4 regions of the Pedobacter sp. R-06 genome follow, and region 1 is predicted to be linked to each of the others. Evidence: riboswitches for the same ligand, from Rfam matches in the RefSeq annotation. Region 1 holds a riboswitch; each other region holds the start of a gene.
The links. Region 1 has a riboswitch for S-adenosylmethionine ahead of ACN9MR_RS06290 (transferrin receptor-like dimerization domain-containing protein). Riboswitches for the same ligand answer to the same signal wherever they lie in the genome.

Region 1 (4,083 bases):
GCATAACAATATTAAGCTTCACTATCATCTATTTCCCCATCATTATTTTCGGTAAGAATTTCTATGAGTTTGTCCGCCCCAATTTGAAACGGGTTGATGCCGTAAACTGAAAGCTCCGTTTTTTCCGGAAACGGCCCATACAGGAATTCTATGAACTCCGTATTTCCATTATTATCAAGATCAATACGAACTTCGAACTGGTCATAAAAAAGTTGTTGTAAATTTGAACCTGCAGAAGGGTTTCCCAGCAATTTTTCAATGTCCGGTTTAGATTGTCCCAATGAAAGTTTTCCAATGTTTTCAATCTTAATTCCTTCTAATGGTAAAATTTCAATCTTGATCATTTTATGAATAATTTTTAAAAACGTTTATAAAGATAAACTTGGTTGCCAACTATAAAGTAAATATATCACATGTTTGTGATATTTATCTATTTCTTTAACTTTGCGTTGTTGGTTTTGTACTGAAACAGCTGATGGTCTGTTAATTAAGGAAAAATAATAAACTAATGAACAGAGATATCTACCGGGACTCAACATGTTTTAACGGAAAAGCTAGGAGACATAATCAAAAATAAATCCGTAAAAAATGAAAATTCTTTATATCGTTCCCATCATTGTACTGCTTGTATTTTTATACTACCTGATTTCAAAAGAAGGCATGGCAAAAGTTGAAGATCAATTACCAGGTAAATTTGCGCAGTACCAGTTGATTGATAGTTCGGGAACCATTAAGGGTGGAAACGCTCAGATGAGCCTTTTACTAGAAAGCAAAAGGAACATCGAACTTTTTTTAACATCAGAGAACAATGTTATCGTCTCTGGCTTTTCAGGAGAAAGAGAAAATTCTTTCATTAAAATCAGTGCTGACGGGAATGTTGCCGATACGCTAAAGTTAATGTCCAGACCGGAGGATATTGTATTTTTAAAGGGTTTTATCGTAGATAAGCAGGCACACCAATATTATAGGTGGAGTTTTAATGGCGCTAAAACGCCGATCAGAATTATTGCACAAAATTCCGGTTTTGATTGGGATGGCGAGAAGCAACATAAACAACTGGCCAATATCGCCAAACAATCCAAAGCTGTTTATGTGGATTATAACTTTAATAGTCCTCTTCCCCAAAAAAAGGTTGGAGATGGACCGCAAACTATGCAGGGGGTGTTCACCTATGCTATTGTCACCTATATTATCTGTGATGAATGCTTTCAGTTTTACACTACTGAAGATATACATAAATATTTTTCAATGTCTTACCTGCAGGAAATGTTATGGAACAATCTTTTCAAGCAGACAGCTAAGCAAAACGGCCCTGATGGAGAGATGATCAGAACAGCGAACATCAGGTACCAATATTTTCAAAGGTTAAAATTGGAAAAGGTTCGCTTTTCTGGTGGGGGAGGGAATGCCCCCGGTTTCACCAAGATGCTGTATCCGGGATACCTTTTTACCAATGTGATTTTTAAAAATGATACCCTGAAGTTGAAAGAGTTTATGTACCTCGATGAAGAATCGCACACTTCATCCGTAGAAATTGATGGGAAAAATATTGGTACGCTTTCTAAAAACAAGGTACAGCCTGTTGAGCCTATCAATGCGTATATGTATTACACAAATGATAACCTACAATACGCTTTGTTTACAAATAATGATCAAAAGCTCTATTTGATCAAATAGGTTGCTGTAAGCATAGTATCTACACTTTCCAGCGTTTAATCTGTTAATCCTCCATCCACTTTAAAAAACACATCAAAATACTAAATATAATCTCTGATTTTAAGGCTGTTAGAACATCTCCATTTCGGTTTCGCTATGCGAAAACGACCATTGGATCCAATTCTGCTTCTCAGAAAGTGGGACTATCAACTACACAACCGAAATAAATAATATAATTCCTATAGGAATACTAGATTATTATTTTTAGTTTTGCGTCATTATATAATACTTATCCAGAAAGACTGAGGGAAGGGCCCTAAGACGTCTGAGCAACCTATACACTTGTAAAAGGTGCTAATTCCTTTCTACCCAAGGGTGGAGAAGATAAGTTGGTTATGCGCATCCGCATGCTAATTTTGAGGTCGCTCAAAGTTTTTCTGGTAAAGAACCCCTAAAAAATCAGAAAATGAAGAAAACTTTTACCTTTTTCACGGCTATTCAATTGCTCTGGCTTCCTTTATTGGCGCAGGAGAAACTGAGTGGATTTAAAATTCAGAACATTCCGATACAGCGTGATATTGAGCAGAAATTTGATGCTGGACTTAATAAAGAAAATATAGGGGCGACCATAAAAGAGCTTTCTGCCACTCCCCATCACTTGGGCGCGAAGGGCAGTAAAACGGTAGCAGAATCTGTACTGAAAAAGTTTAAAAGCTATGGCTGGGATGCAGAAATAGAGACTTATTATGTCTTATTTCCAACACCTAAAACCCGATCGGTAGAACTTTTAGGGAGCAACAAATACAGCGCATCGCTTGAAGAAAAGGCTGTTAAGGAAGATTCAGCAACCGCACAGCAAGGGCAATTGCCTCCTTACAATGCCTGGAGTGCCGATGGTGATGTAAGTGCAGGCCTTGTTTTTGTGAATTATGGTCTGCCAGCTGATTATGAAAAGTTGGAGCGTTTAGGCATCAGCGTAAAAGGCAAGATTGTCATTGCAAAATATGGCAGGTCGTGGCGGGGCACTAAACCTAAAATAGCTTACGAACATGGTGCAGTGGGCTGTATCATTTATTCAGATCCAAAAGATGATGGTTTTGTGAAAGGCGATGTATACCCACAGGGCGCCTACAAGCCAGAATTTGCTGTTCAACGGGGATCGGTAATGGATATGGTAATTTACCCTGGTGATCCATTGACGCCTGGAATCGGTTCTACAAAGGATGCCAAAAGGTTGGAGCGGGCAGATGCCAAAACGATTCTTAAAATTCCGGTTCAGCCCATCAGTTATCATGATGCTTTGCCACTGCTTGCTGCACTTAAAGGTCAGGTGGTACCTACCGATTGGAGCGGCGGCTTGCCCGTTACCTATCACATTGGAGATGGAAGTACGTTAGTGCGTTTAAACCTTGCTTTTAACTGGGATATTGTGCCGGCTTATAATGTTGTAGCAAAACTGGAAGGAAGTAGATTTAAAGATCAGTGGATTATACGCGGTAATCACCACGATGCCTGGGTAAATGGCGCTGCAGATCCGGTAAGTGGATTAGCCTCTTTATTAGAAGAAGCAAAATCTATCGGAAAATTGGCAAGGGCAGGTATAAAACCTAAACGCACACTTGTTTATATTGCCTGGGATGGAGAAGAACAATCCCTTTTAGGTTCAACAGAATGGGTAGAAGACCATGCGGCAGAGTTAAACAGTAAAGCAGTTGCCTACATCAATTCGGATGGTAATGGCCGTGGCTTTTTAGAAGCAGGTGGTTCCCATGCTTTAGAAAATTTTGTTTCTGAAATTTCAAAAGATGTAAAAGATCCTCAGGTGGGTTCTAATATTTTTGAACGCTGGAAAGCCAATAAAGCCATTTCTACAGGCTCGCTTACCGAACGTAAGAAGATACAGGACAGCCAAACGCTCGATCTGGGTGCGCTAGGTACAGGATCTGATTATTCTGCATTTTTACAGCACCTCGGTATCCCTACTTTAAGCCTTGGTTTTGGTGGTGAGGATGAAGGAGGGGAGTACCATACCAATTTCGACACTTACGATAATTTTGTAAAGTTTAAAGATCCGGGTTTTGAATACGGATTGGCTTTATCTCAAACGGCCGGAAGAGCAGTATTGCGTTTAGCCAATGCGGATGTACTTCCGTTCGACTTTTCTAATCTTCAGGCTAAAATAGCGACTTACGTTACTGAAGTAAGTACATTGGCAAAGCAGCTCAGGGAAGGTGCGCAAAGCCAGAATAAACTCATTTCAAACGGTGCTTATCAACTTGCAAATGACCCCAAAGAAAACTTAAAAAACCCTCCGGTACAGGTTGAATTACCCGAGTTTGATTTTAAAGCGCTGAATTTGGCTGTAGATAGTTTAAAAACAGCCTCATCAAAACTTAATCATACCGTAACTGCTGCACTCGCTTCAGA
Region 2 (4,083 bases), 790 kb from region 1:
GTCGTAACTTTGGTTCTCATTAAATATCTTCGACAGTATGTAATTAGATGAACCATTAAAAATTCCGCTCAAAGCATGGAATAGTTCATTGTCGTAATATTCTTCCAGGTTACGGATAATTGGAATACTGCCACAAACGGCTCCTTCGTACAATAAAGAAGTACCATGCTCTTGTTGTAAATCCACCAGCTCTTTTAAGTGTGTGGCGATCATTTTTTTATTGGCAGAAACTACATTTTTACCGTTTTTTAATGCGGTAGTTACAATTTCGTAAGCAGCATCGGCATCATTAATTAATTCTACAATGGTATTGATCTCTGTATTGTTCAGTATTTCGTTGCGATCAGTAGTAAACAGATCCTTATTAAGGGTACGCTTCTTTCTTGGGTCTTTTATTGCAATTTTAATGATCTCCAGGTTCAGGTTCTGGCTTTGGATAATATCCAATAAACCTTGTCCTACAACACCGAAGCCAAATAAACCGATTTTTAAATTTTTACTCATTTTTTAAAGTGATTACACAGATAGGTGGATTACACCGATTAACTGCGTGTTATATTATTTTTTGTTGATTTTTATTGTGCAAATTTTAACGATTCTCGTTGTTCAGGCACTAAACCCTAAACCTTCTACCTCCCTAAGCAGTATGCTGCAATTTGATTATTTTTTTATTCCGGCTTTCCTTAATAAAGTTTCCGATCACGTTAGTCAGGGCATCTGTTTCGATTAAAAATCCATCGTGACCATAATCTGAATGTAAGGCGCTAAATTCTGCTCCTGGGATATGATCGGCCAGGTATTTTTGCTCCGATAAAGGAAACAAAACATCATTTTCTATTCCGATTACCAGAGTATTTGCTGTAATTAGGCTTAGTGCATCAGCAATGCTTTTGCGGTTACGGCCCACATTGTGACTGTCCATTGCTTTGGTTAAATAATAATAACTGTAAGCGTTAAAACGGTTGATCAGTTTTTCTCCCTGATAATTCTGATAAGAAGATGACCTGAAATTGTCTGTCTTATCATTTACACTTTCTACCTGTGTACTGCCGTAAGCACTGTAGGTTCTATAACTTAAAAGTGCAATACTACGGGCTGTTTTTAAACCTTTACTGCCACCGTTTGGTTGGTTGGCATAAAAAGTTCTATCGGTAGTAATGGCCAAACGCTGACTTTCGTTAAAAGCTATTCCCCATGGAGAATGTGCTGCATTGGTGGCAATCAAGATCAGGTTTTCGATTTTATTCGGCTCCGAAATACTCCATTCAACAGCTTGTTGCCCACCTAAAGAACCGCCTATTAATAATTTAATATAATCAATACCTAAATGCGCAGCCAATAATTGGTGTGCCGATACTAAATCGCGGATGGTAAACTGCGGAAATGAAAGGTAATAAGGTAAACCTGTTACCGGATTGGTACTCAATGGGTTTGTGCTGCCGTAATGCGAGCCTAAAACATTAGCGCAAACAACATAATGCTCTTCCGGATTGAATAAAGCATTTTCACCGAACAAACCTTCCCACCATTCAAAAACATCAGCATTGGCGGTAAGTGCATGGCAAACCCAAATCACATTGTCTTTATTTGCATTTAATTTGCCATAAGTTTGATAAGCAATTTGCAGGTTACGGATCTTCTTTCCGCTCTCTAATTTAAACTGTTTGTTATAGCTATATGTTGACGCAAAATTCCCCGAAGTGGATTTTACATTGTCGTTTTTACTGTTATGCATCTTGTAATGTTGTTGTTGTTAAAAAGCCCCTAAGGGGTTTGGGTTTAGGCTTGTAAATGCTCTGCCGGAACTGTAGCATTGATGGTTGCAAATGCCTGTTCGAAATCGGCTTTAATATCATCAATATGCTCAATGCCTACCGAAACCCTCAGTGCATTCGGTTTTACCCCTGCAGCTAACTGTTCTGTTTCGCTTAATTGCTGGTGTGTTGTGGCAGATGGCTGAATGATCAGCGTTTTTGCATCACCCACATTGGCCAGGTGGGATACCAGTTTTAAGTTATCGATTACCTGTGTTGCATTTTCTTTGCTTCCGGTTAATTCGAAAGATAAAACTGCACCAAAGCCATTACTTAAATATTTTTTGGCCAGGTTATTATATTTACTGCTGGCTAAGCCTGGGTACTGAACTTCTTTAACTAATGGATGGTTTTCTAACCAGGTTGCTAATTCTAATGCATTATCTACATGGCGTTGAACGCGGAGCGATAAAGTTTCTAATCCTTGTAATAAAAGAAAAGAATTGAAAGGCGATAGGGCAGGTCCCAGATCTCTTAATCCTTCCACACGGGCACGGATGATAAACTGGATGTTGCCAAATGGTCCGCCGATACCAAAAACATCGCTGAAAACCAAACCATGATAACCTTCTGAGGGCTCAGAGAATTGGGGGAATTTTCCATTGCCCCAGTTGTAATTTCCGCCGTCAACTATAACACCGCCAATACTTGTTCCATGCCCGCCGATCCATTTCGTTGCAGATTCTACAACAATATTGGCGCCATGTTCCAATGGTTTAAACAAATAACCTCCTGCACCAAAAGTATTGTCAACCACTAAAGGTAGATCGTATTTTTTTGCAATTGCGGCAATTTTTTCGAAATCAGGTACACTAAATGCCGGGTTGCCAATGGTTTCGAGATAGATTGCTTTGGTTTTATCAGTAATTTTGCTTTCAAATTCTTCAGGTACATCTGGATTTGCAAAATCGACATGAATACCCAAGCGCTTAAAAGCTACTTTGAATTGATTATAGGTTCCTCCGTAAATGTGAGATGAAGAAACGATGCTATCCCCAGCCTCCAATATATTATTTAACGCTATAAATTGAGCGGCTTGTCCCGATGCCACCGCCAAAGCAGCTACACCACCCTCTAAAGCTGCAATACGTTTTTCGAAAACATCATTGGTAGGATTCATAATCCTGGTGTAGATATTGCCAAACTCTTTTAGTGCAAATAAATTAGCCCCATGTTCGGCATTTTTAAATCCATAAGAAGTGGTTTGATAAATAGGAACAGCTCTTGATCCTGTTGTTGGATCTATTTCCTGGCCAGCGTGTAATTGTAAAGTTTCAAATTTATATGATGTTGACATAATTTCTATTTTTTTTAGTTGATGTGATTAGATAGCAGAAATTAGGATAATCCTAAAACCTAGCAGGGCGTATCCCGATTTCCCGGGACCTTCCAATTTGAAAGAAACAAAAAAGGAAGATTTTTAAATTACTGTATGCAACAGCACATACAAGTAAACGCACGCATATCGCAACAAATAAAAGAAATAGAAGCTTGTCCTACCTGCTTAAGGTTTGCACTGGGTTCGCTTAGCGATTGAAGATTTAATGTTTTCATCAGTTCTAATTTATATCTCCAAATAACACCATGTTATCCGGTCAGGAATTGGCACCTTCTCTTTCTGAGGGTTGCCAGTGGGTCATCGAGCCAGTCTCTCGCCACTTCTTTATAAATCAACCCGTGAAGATTGACTTTTATTTAGCTATCTGCCAAATAATATTCCAAATGTCTGAATTTAATTTTAATCCACAAAATAAAATTTTGAAATTACGTTAACTCATTGAAAATGAATTCTGTATTTTTATGGTGCGATGACAATCTGAAATTTTAATACTGAATTAACGCTTAAAATTCTAAGTTTGTGATACCTATCTAAATTAATTATGATGAGAAATGCAAAATCCCTATGTTTAGGCCTGTTATTTACTATAGCTTGTTTAAATAATGTAAACGCTCAATTCGGAGGCTTAAAAGATAAATTACTAAAAGTAGGCACTGCTCAGGGTGCTAAAGCATTAGGTGTAGACAAGTTTTTAAAGCAACCTGCTGCCATTACCACTAATTTTGAAGACGTAAACAGAGAAGGCGAAAAACTGCCTGATTTTATTAATTCATTAAATTTAAAAGCCCAGCCATTGTATTTACTGCCTAAAAATCCAGAGGGTGGTTTTGTGCTTTGCGAGGGGCTTTACGAAATGACCAATAAAAGCTATTGTTTAAAAGCAGGAACTTTCGCGCCGTCAAAAGGTGATGGTTACATGTTTGCTCCGGT
Region 3 (4,083 bases), 1.9 Mb from region 1:
TTCCCCCTAAAAGAGAAAGAAATATTAGAAACCCCTCCGCTCACTTTAGCATGAGGTAAGTTTTCTTTGATCCACCGGGTAGCATTGATAAAATCGACAGCATAATTATTATGCTCTTCTAATCCGGTTGCAACGGTTAAAATGTTCGGATCGAAAATAATATCCTCTGCCGGGAAACCAATTTCGTGCACCAGAATATCGTAACTTCTTTTACAGATTTCTTTCCTGCGCTCATAATTATCGGCCTGTCCCTGCTCATCAAAAGCCATTACTACTACGGCAGCACCGTATTGCATAATTTTGCGGGCACTTTCGCGGAATTTCTCCTCTCCTTCTTTTAGTGAAATAGAGTTTACAATTCCTTTTCCCTGCAAACATTTTAAGCCATTTTCAATAACCGACCATTTAGATGAATCGACCATGATAGGCAATTTGGCAATATCGGGTTCAGAAGCAATGAGGTTTAAGAACTTGGTCATTGCGGCTTCCGAATCCAACATCCCTTCATCCATGTTCACATCAATTATCTGTGCACCGCCTTCAACCTGTTGCAGGGCAACGGCCAATGCAGCCTCGTAATCGCCACTTAGGATCAATTTGGAGAATTTAGGAGATCCGGTAATATTCGTCCTTTCACCAATATTTACAAAAATACTTTCCGGAGTGATGGTTACTGGCTCCAATCCGCTTAAACGCATGTAAGGCTCAAGCACTGGTACTTTCCGGGGTTCAGCTTTCCTTGCGTTTTTAGCAATACAGCCAATGTGTTCTGGCGTGGTACCACAGCAACCACCCACAATATTCACAAAACCTGAAGCAATAAAATCGTCAACCAAATGTGCCGTTTCATGCGGCTGCTCATCATAAGCACCAAATTCGTTTGGCAAACCCGCATTTGGATAGGCCGAAACATAACAACCTGCTTTTGCAGCAAGCTCCTCAATATGCGGACGCATTTCTTTAGCGCCCAATGCACAGTTAAAACCAATACTTAGTGGTTTTGCATGCATAACCGAGTTTAAGAAAGCTTCGGCAGTTTGACCTGAAAGCGTTCTTCCGGAGGCATCGGTAATGGTACCAGAAATCATAATCTCCAGTTTACGGCCAATTACCTCTTCGTATTTTTTAATGGCTACAATAGCCACTTTAGCATTTAAAGTATCGAAAATAGTTTCGATTAATAATACATCAGAACCACCATCTACCAAACCGCGTACCTGTTCGTAATAAGCAGCTTCCAGCTCATCAAAATAAACCGCCCTAAAACCGGGGTCGTTTACGTTAGGCGACATGGAAAGGGTACGGTTGGTTGGGCCAATAGCACCGGCAACAAAACATTTACGATCTGGATTTGCGGCCATGAACTCATTTACAGCTTCTTTTGCCACACGTGCACCTTCAAAACTCATTTCGTAAGAAAGGTCTTCCATCTGGTAATCGGCCATGGAAATGCGCTGTGTACTGAAGGTATTGGTTTCGATAATATCGGCACCAGCCGCCAGGTACTCCAGGTGTATCGTTTTTATAATATCCGGACGCGTGATATTGAGCAGATCGTTATTGCCTTTTACATCACAGGGATGGTTTTTAAATCGCTCCCCTCTAAAATCTTCTTCGGTTAAGGTATATCGTTGAATCATGGTACCCATTGCACCATCAATCACCAAAATACGTTTTTCTAATTCTTCTCTTATGCTCATTCTTGTTGTAAGATTTGAGATATGAGATGTTAGATATGAACTGTTAGATACAAGAGCTGTAAGATATGAGATTGGGTTAGACGCTATGCCTCAAATCTCAAATCTATTTTCTCAAATCTATTTTCTCAAGTCTATGGTCTCAAGTCTCTAAAAGGCCTATTGAAAAAGTTGGTACGAGAATCGTAATCCTAAACTTATCTGTTTCCGCTATTTGCAGAATAGAATTTAGCACCTTGTATGGTTACAGGTTGCTAAGACTTCGTTGGGTCTAATCCCTCCGTCTTTCTTAATAAGCATACAAAAATGCAACAAAGCTACATCAATTCCAAAATTTATCGCTTTGCAACCAAATAAAATTACAAAGGCCATGCAATTCTGCACGGCCTTAAGAATATTGTTCTGTTAATGATTACTTTCTGCTTCCGAAAATACGAAGCAAGAAAAGGAATATATTTAAGAAATCTAAGTATAGAGACAATGCAGCTACAATAGCCATTTTTTTAGATTCGATCTGAAGAACCTGTTCACCGCTAGCTTCGATCCCTTCGCCAATTCTTTTAATTTTTTGCACATCATAAGCCGTTAATGCCGTAAATATGGCAATACCAATGAATGCCATAAATAAACTGAACTGCTCACTTTGAACAAACATATTAATTACACTGGCAATCACTAAACCAATTACCCCAACCATTAAAATCGGCCCGAATTTACTTAGATCGATATTGGTTGTGTAGCCCATAAATGCCATAATTCCAAATATTCCGGCAGCTCCTGCAAAACAGCTCACTACTGAACCTGAAGTATAAGTTAACAAGATAAAACTTAAACTAACTCCAGTTAATACGGAATAAAGTACAAAAACGCCAATTAACGCAGGTAATGATAATCTACTTAAACCGAATCCCATTAATAAAACCAGTCCAAGTGGTGCAAACATGGCTACGTAACCAAAAATTGACATGCTCACTTTACCGGTTGCTGGATTAATATTTAAAAGGTATTGCATTAACTGCTCATTGGTGCCAAATAAATAGGCAGCTACTGTTGATAAACTCAATGCCACGAACATCCATAAGAAAACGTTTGCAAAGAATTTTTTAGAAACAGATTTTTCCTGTACAAAAACACTGTTATCCTGATATTGATAATTTTGTTGTTCCATTTTAAATTTTGTGTATTTAACTATATAAAAATAAATATTTAGTTTAATCTTTTTGTCAGCAGTTCTTCAACTTTTTTATAGAACTGCAACGGTTTTAATGTACGCCATGGCAGATTGTCAAATGCACCACCAAAGTTAATGTAATAATCGATGTTATTATCGCGAAATTCAGTGATTACGTGTTCCTGAAAATTCACCCCAACAATCCAGCCATCCTCTACTTCCTGAAACCACTCTTCGTAATAACTGTCATCAGAGGCATGAAAATTCAGTACATTTTCACCGATCAGTATAAATTTAGTAATGCCTTCATCCATCATCAGCTCTAAAATATCGCGTTTCAGCAGCATAATGTCGTTGTTAATGGCATCGTTCCACTCTCCTATAAATTCAATAATGGCATAACTGCGATCATAATCGGCGTATAAAACCTTCATGTATAGGGTATTCGAACCAAATTCGTCCCATTGTGGGTGCAGTAAAAAATTGTAAATCTGCTTATCGAAGTAAAGTTCTGAATATTCGGTATTGTAAAATGGCGAACGCTCATCTTCTGCCGAAATATAATCATCTCTCCACTGGTAATAAGGCTCAATTTCGTGCATACTTTTTTCTTAATTATTGAAGGATTGAATTTTGAATGAGAGAATGATTAATGCTAGTCTTACATTCACTCATTCTATCCTTCACTCATTTCTTAGTGTCCTGCTTCAACTGCTTTTCGCACACTTCCATAACGGGTTAACAACTCAGCAGCTTCATCGTAACCTATATTTAGTTCATCAGCCACCATTTGTGTACCACGGTCTACAAGTTTATGATTGGTTAACTGCATATCGACCATTTTATTGCCTACTACACGCCCCAACTGAACCATAACGGTAGTGCTTAACATATTTAACACCATTTTTTGCGCCGTACCAGATTTCATGCGGGTAGAGCCGGTTACAAACTCAGGGCCAACCACCACTTCAACCGGAAAATCCGATTCTGCAGCAATAGGTCCGCCGGTATTACAAACGATACAACCCGTTAAAATACCATGCTTACGTGCCGTGTTTAATCCGCCAATTACATATGGCGTAGTGCCTGATGCCGCAAGGCCGACCAAACAATCTTTTTCATTAATCTCAAATTCCTGAAGATCTTTCCAGGCTTGTTCGGCGTCATCTTCAGCAAATTCTACCGCTCTTCTAATCGCTGTGTCTCCACCGGCAA
Region 4 (4,083 bases), 1.4 Mb from region 1:
TGGTATTGTATGCACTTAAATCGAAACGTAACCTTTTGTTAAAGAAAACAGCCTCAACACCCAGTTCTGTTGAAGTGGTAGTTTCTGGTTTAAGGTTAGGATTAAGATCGATATTACTTGTGGTAAGTTGAGGGTTTGCGTTAAACGGCGCACTAAACGCATAAGTATTGATCAAACGATAAGGATCTGCATCTTTACCTACTTTAGACCAGCCTCCGCGTATTTTTAAATAGTTAAGGGCTTCGCTTTTAATATCGAACGCCTCGGTTGCTACAAAACTTCCATTAAATGATGGATAAAAATAAGACCTGTTCTGTGCAGGCAAGGTTGAAGACCAATCGTTACGGGCCGTGATGTTGGCAAACAGGTAATTTCTAAAGCCAATCTGACCAGATGCATAAACACTATAAGATTTTAACTTCGATAAATTATTAGAAGAAACCAATGGATCGCGGGAGTTTTTAAGGGTATAAAGTCCTGCAATGGCTAGCTTAGGTGCACTTTGATCATTCTGTTCTATATATTGCCTGCGAATGTTACCACCACCCAATAATTCGAGGCTAAAATCATCATTTAACTGTTTGTTAAAATTTAAGGTAGCGTCGGTATTGTTCTCATTTACTGTAAAAGCACTTTCCGTATACGACCCGAAAGGTGTTCCGTTTGTGCCATAAGCAATCCTCACTTTGCGCCTATCGTTATAATAGTCTGTTCCTGATCTGAAATTGAAATCAAGTCCATCAATTATTTTATAATTTAGTGCTAAACTTCCAATAATACGGTTACGGTTTTGCGATACGGTATTTTCGTAAGCTACCCAATAAGGATTGCTGTAATAGCTGTTGTTCCAGTTAAACGTTTTTCCATTTTCATCCAAATAATCTTTCAATTGGTTGATATCAACCTGACGGCCGAACCAGGTAAACTGTAACATGGTACTGGTTGATCTCGAACCGCCCGTTCCAGGCAAATTATCAGAATTAAGTTTGCTGTAATTTGCATTGGCAGTTAAGGTTAATTTCGGTGTTATTTTTAATGATGTATTCAGCACAAACGAGTTTTTGCCCTGACCAGAGTTAGGTACGATCCCCACCTGTTTCAGATTATTGTATGAAATCCGGTAATCGTATTTTTCACCGGCATCTGCAACCGATACCCCATTATTTAATGAATATCCGGTCTGGAAGAAATCGCGCACATTGTCGGGATGCGCCACAAATGGAACGGCTACTCCCTTCGAATAAAATTGCGGAATTAATCTACCATCCAATTTAGGCCCCCAGCTTTCATCTACTCCATCGTTAATGCCTTTACCTGCACCATCTACATAGCTAAATTTGCCTTCCGACCCCTGACCGAAGGCATTTTGATACACAGGCAGCGTAAGCAAAGTTTCTAAAACCGCGTTTGAGTTGATGGCAATGCCTAATCCTTTTTTCGATTTACCTGTTTTGGTTTTAATGAGGATAACCCCTGCTGCAGCCCTCGAACCGTATAGTGCAGCGGCATTTGGTCCTTTTAACACACTCATCGATTCTATATCTTCGGGATTAATATCCGAAATGGTATTGGCATAATCTCTCGCCCCTGCCGAATTTAACTGAGAATTATCTACCGGAATCCCGTCAACCACAAATAATGGCTGGTTATTTCCGGCAATAGATGTTTCCCCCCTGATGACCACACGCGAAGAACCCATGCTCCCCTGGCTATTGGTTACCCTAACACCGGCTATTTTTCCGGCCAGTGCATTTACGAGGTTGGATTCTTTAGCTTCGGCTAAATCCTGTCCTTTTAATTCCTGAACAGCATAACCAAGCGATTTCTTCTGTCTTGAAATACCCAATGCCGTAACCACCACCTCATCAAGCGCATTATCGCTTGACTGAAGAATGATCGAAATGGGGCCAGCATTTTTATTGATCTGTATTTCCTGGCTCTTAAAACCGATATAAGAAAATACCAAGGTGCCCTTATCTGGTGCATGAATAGAAAAAGCTCCTTTTGCATCAGAAATGGTGGCTTGTTTGGTTTCTTTTATTAAAACGGAAACACCAGGGAGTGTTTCACCATCTGCCGATTTCACCGTTCCGGTAACCGTTACATCCTGAGCAGAAAGCTTTTGCGCCAGGAACAGCAGCAAGATAAACGTTATTGATTTTAAATTTTTAAACATATTGTGTAGTTAATTAGTTAAAAAGGGATAATATTTTTGGGCAAAACAATTCCACTACGACTAAAACGTATTTGTTTTTAAAAATAAAAAGGAATGGTTAGCCTAAAGAAGCCTGTTAAAATGGAGCGGTTTTAACAGGGCATACGCATTCGGAAGTATGCATTAAAGTTTGTATTAATGGCTTTTAGCTCGTCTGTTTTTTTCATTTGAATAATTTTCTTTAACCATATTTACTTTTCAAGCATGCGTCGGGGCAAAAAAAAAGCACCCCATAAATCAGAAGTGCTCCATATATTCTTATAAGGATAACGCAAACAACTGACTTAACTACCCCAGATTCATCTGAGATGGAATTAGCACCATTTCTAAAAATTAGATGGTTGCTAAGGCTTCACAGGGCCATTCCCTCCGCCTTTCTTGATAAGTATTTTAAAATAACTGCTGCAAAGGTATAACTTATTCCATTTATCCTATAGTTTTTATAGATTTTTATTGAAATATTTTTTCTTTGCCAATAACATCCATATCTTTGTCTACCAATTTAGTCGTCAATACACATCCCAATGAAACTAAAATCCCTTTTAACAGCCATATTGGCCATATCAACAACTTTTATCTATGCTCAGGAACATCCTGTCTTCGCCAATAAGCAAGCAGCAAAGGTTCAAGAGAAAAAACAAAAAACCTTTGTCGCCCTCGGTAGCTGGCGTGGAATAGCTAAGGTAAAGGAAGGATTAGAGATCCCTTTTAACTTCGAAATCAGCGAAAAAAGTGGTCAGCAGAAATTATATTTCCGTAATGCTGAAGAAAGTTTCGAAGGTGGTCTTGTAAAACAAACAGCCGATTCGCTTTTCGTAAAACTGGATCAGTTTGATAATGAACTTGCATTTGCGATAGATGGTGACCAATTAACAGGTACATTAAGGAAACAAGATAAAGCGGGCAAACCTTTGGTAATTATTGCCGAACGAAAAAATTACCGCTTTAAAACGGCAGACAAACCTGCAACTGCTGATTATTCTGGCACTTATGATGTAGTTTTTAAATCGCCAAATGGTAAGGAAGAAAAGACAGTAGGTTTATTTAAGCAAACTGGTAACAAACTTACTGGCACTTTTCTACGTGTAACGGGCGATTCGCGTTATCTGGAAGGTGTAGTAGAAGGAAATGAATTTCAACTTTCGAGCTTTATTGGCTCCTCTCCTTCCTATTACAAAGGAACTTTCCAGACTGATGGCTCTTTAACGGGCGAAATTTTAGGTGCAAGGGGAAGCCAGCCTTTTACCGGAACTAAAAATAAAGATGCTGCCCTGCCTGATCCTTATAAACTTACCTACCTGAAAAAAGGATACAAAACGCTTGATTTTAGCTTTCCTGATATAAACGGCAAAAAGATTTCGTTAAAGGATGAAAAATATAAAAACAAGGTGGTGATTTTAACCATAACCGGAAGCTGGTGCCCAAATTGTGTTGATGAAGCTACTTTTATTGCGCCCTGGTACAAAGAAAACAAGAAACGTGGTGTAGAAATTATTGCTTTGCATTACGAGCGCTCAACCGAACCCGAATATGCAAAAAAGGTGATTACACGTTTCCGCGAACGTTTTGGAATAGATTACGATCAGGTTATTGCAGGTACAGCCGATAAACAGGTTGTATCTGAATCGTTGCCTGCACTCGATTCTTTTTTATCTTTTCCAACCACAATAATCATAGATAAACAGGGCAATGTGGCACAGATCCATACTGGTTTTAATGGCCCGGCCACTGGCAAATTTTATGATGAATTTGTGAAAGAATTTAATACAGAGATTGATACCTTGCTGAAGAAATAGTTTTTCTTGTTGGTTATTCTTAAGCTAATCGTCACCCTGAATTCATTTCAGGGTTCTGTATCAAAAAACCTC

Region 2: another riboswitch for S-adenosylmethionine. It lies ahead of ACN9MR_RS09360 (O-acetylhomoserine aminocarboxypropyltransferase/cysteine synthase family protein); the one in region 1 lies ahead of ACN9MR_RS06290 (transferrin receptor-like dimerization domain-containing protein).
Region 3: another riboswitch for S-adenosylmethionine. It lies ahead of metH (methionine synthase); the one in region 1 lies ahead of ACN9MR_RS06290 (transferrin receptor-like dimerization domain-containing protein).
Region 4: another riboswitch for S-adenosylmethionine. It lies ahead of ACN9MR_RS11675 (SusC/RagA family TonB-linked outer membrane protein); the one in region 1 lies ahead of ACN9MR_RS06290 (transferrin receptor-like dimerization domain-containing protein).

The regions. Positions count from the first base shown of each region.
Region 1 is NZ_CP183977.1:1,483,347-1,487,429, forward strand. Features, by position in the region: gene ACN9MR_RS06280 (hypothetical protein) at 12-344, opposite strand; gene ACN9MR_RS06285 (hypothetical protein) at 589-1,677, shown strand; SAM riboswitch class I at 1,943-2,047, shown strand; gene ACN9MR_RS06290 (transferrin receptor-like dimerization domain-containing protein) at 2,123-4,083, shown strand, end outside.
Region 2 is NZ_CP183977.1:2,268,484-2,272,566, forward strand. Features, by position in the region: gene ACN9MR_RS09350 (homoserine dehydrogenase) at 1-504, opposite strand, end outside; gene ACN9MR_RS09355 (homoserine O-acetyltransferase family protein) at 638-1,735, opposite strand; gene ACN9MR_RS09360 (O-acetylhomoserine aminocarboxypropyltransferase/cysteine synthase family protein) at 1,780-3,111, opposite strand; SAM riboswitch class I at 3,376-3,486, opposite strand; gene ACN9MR_RS09365 (hypothetical protein) at 3,695-4,083, shown strand, end outside.
Region 3 is NZ_CP183977.1:6,246,840-6,250,922, reverse strand. Features, by position in the region: gene metH (methionine synthase) at 1-1,700, opposite strand, end outside; SAM riboswitch class I at 1,892-1,996, opposite strand; gene ACN9MR_RS25495 (Bax inhibitor-1/YccA family protein) at 2,110-2,865, opposite strand; gene ACN9MR_RS25490 (hypothetical protein) at 2,904-3,470, opposite strand; gene murQ (N-acetylmuramic acid 6-phosphate etherase) at 3,563-4,083, opposite strand, start outside.
Region 4 is NZ_CP183977.1:2,852,286-2,856,368, forward strand. Features, by position in the region: gene ACN9MR_RS11675 (SusC/RagA family TonB-linked outer membrane protein) at 1-2,176, opposite strand, end outside; SAM riboswitch class I at 2,497-2,603, opposite strand; gene ACN9MR_RS11680 (TlpA disulfide reductase family protein) at 2,740-4,011, shown strand.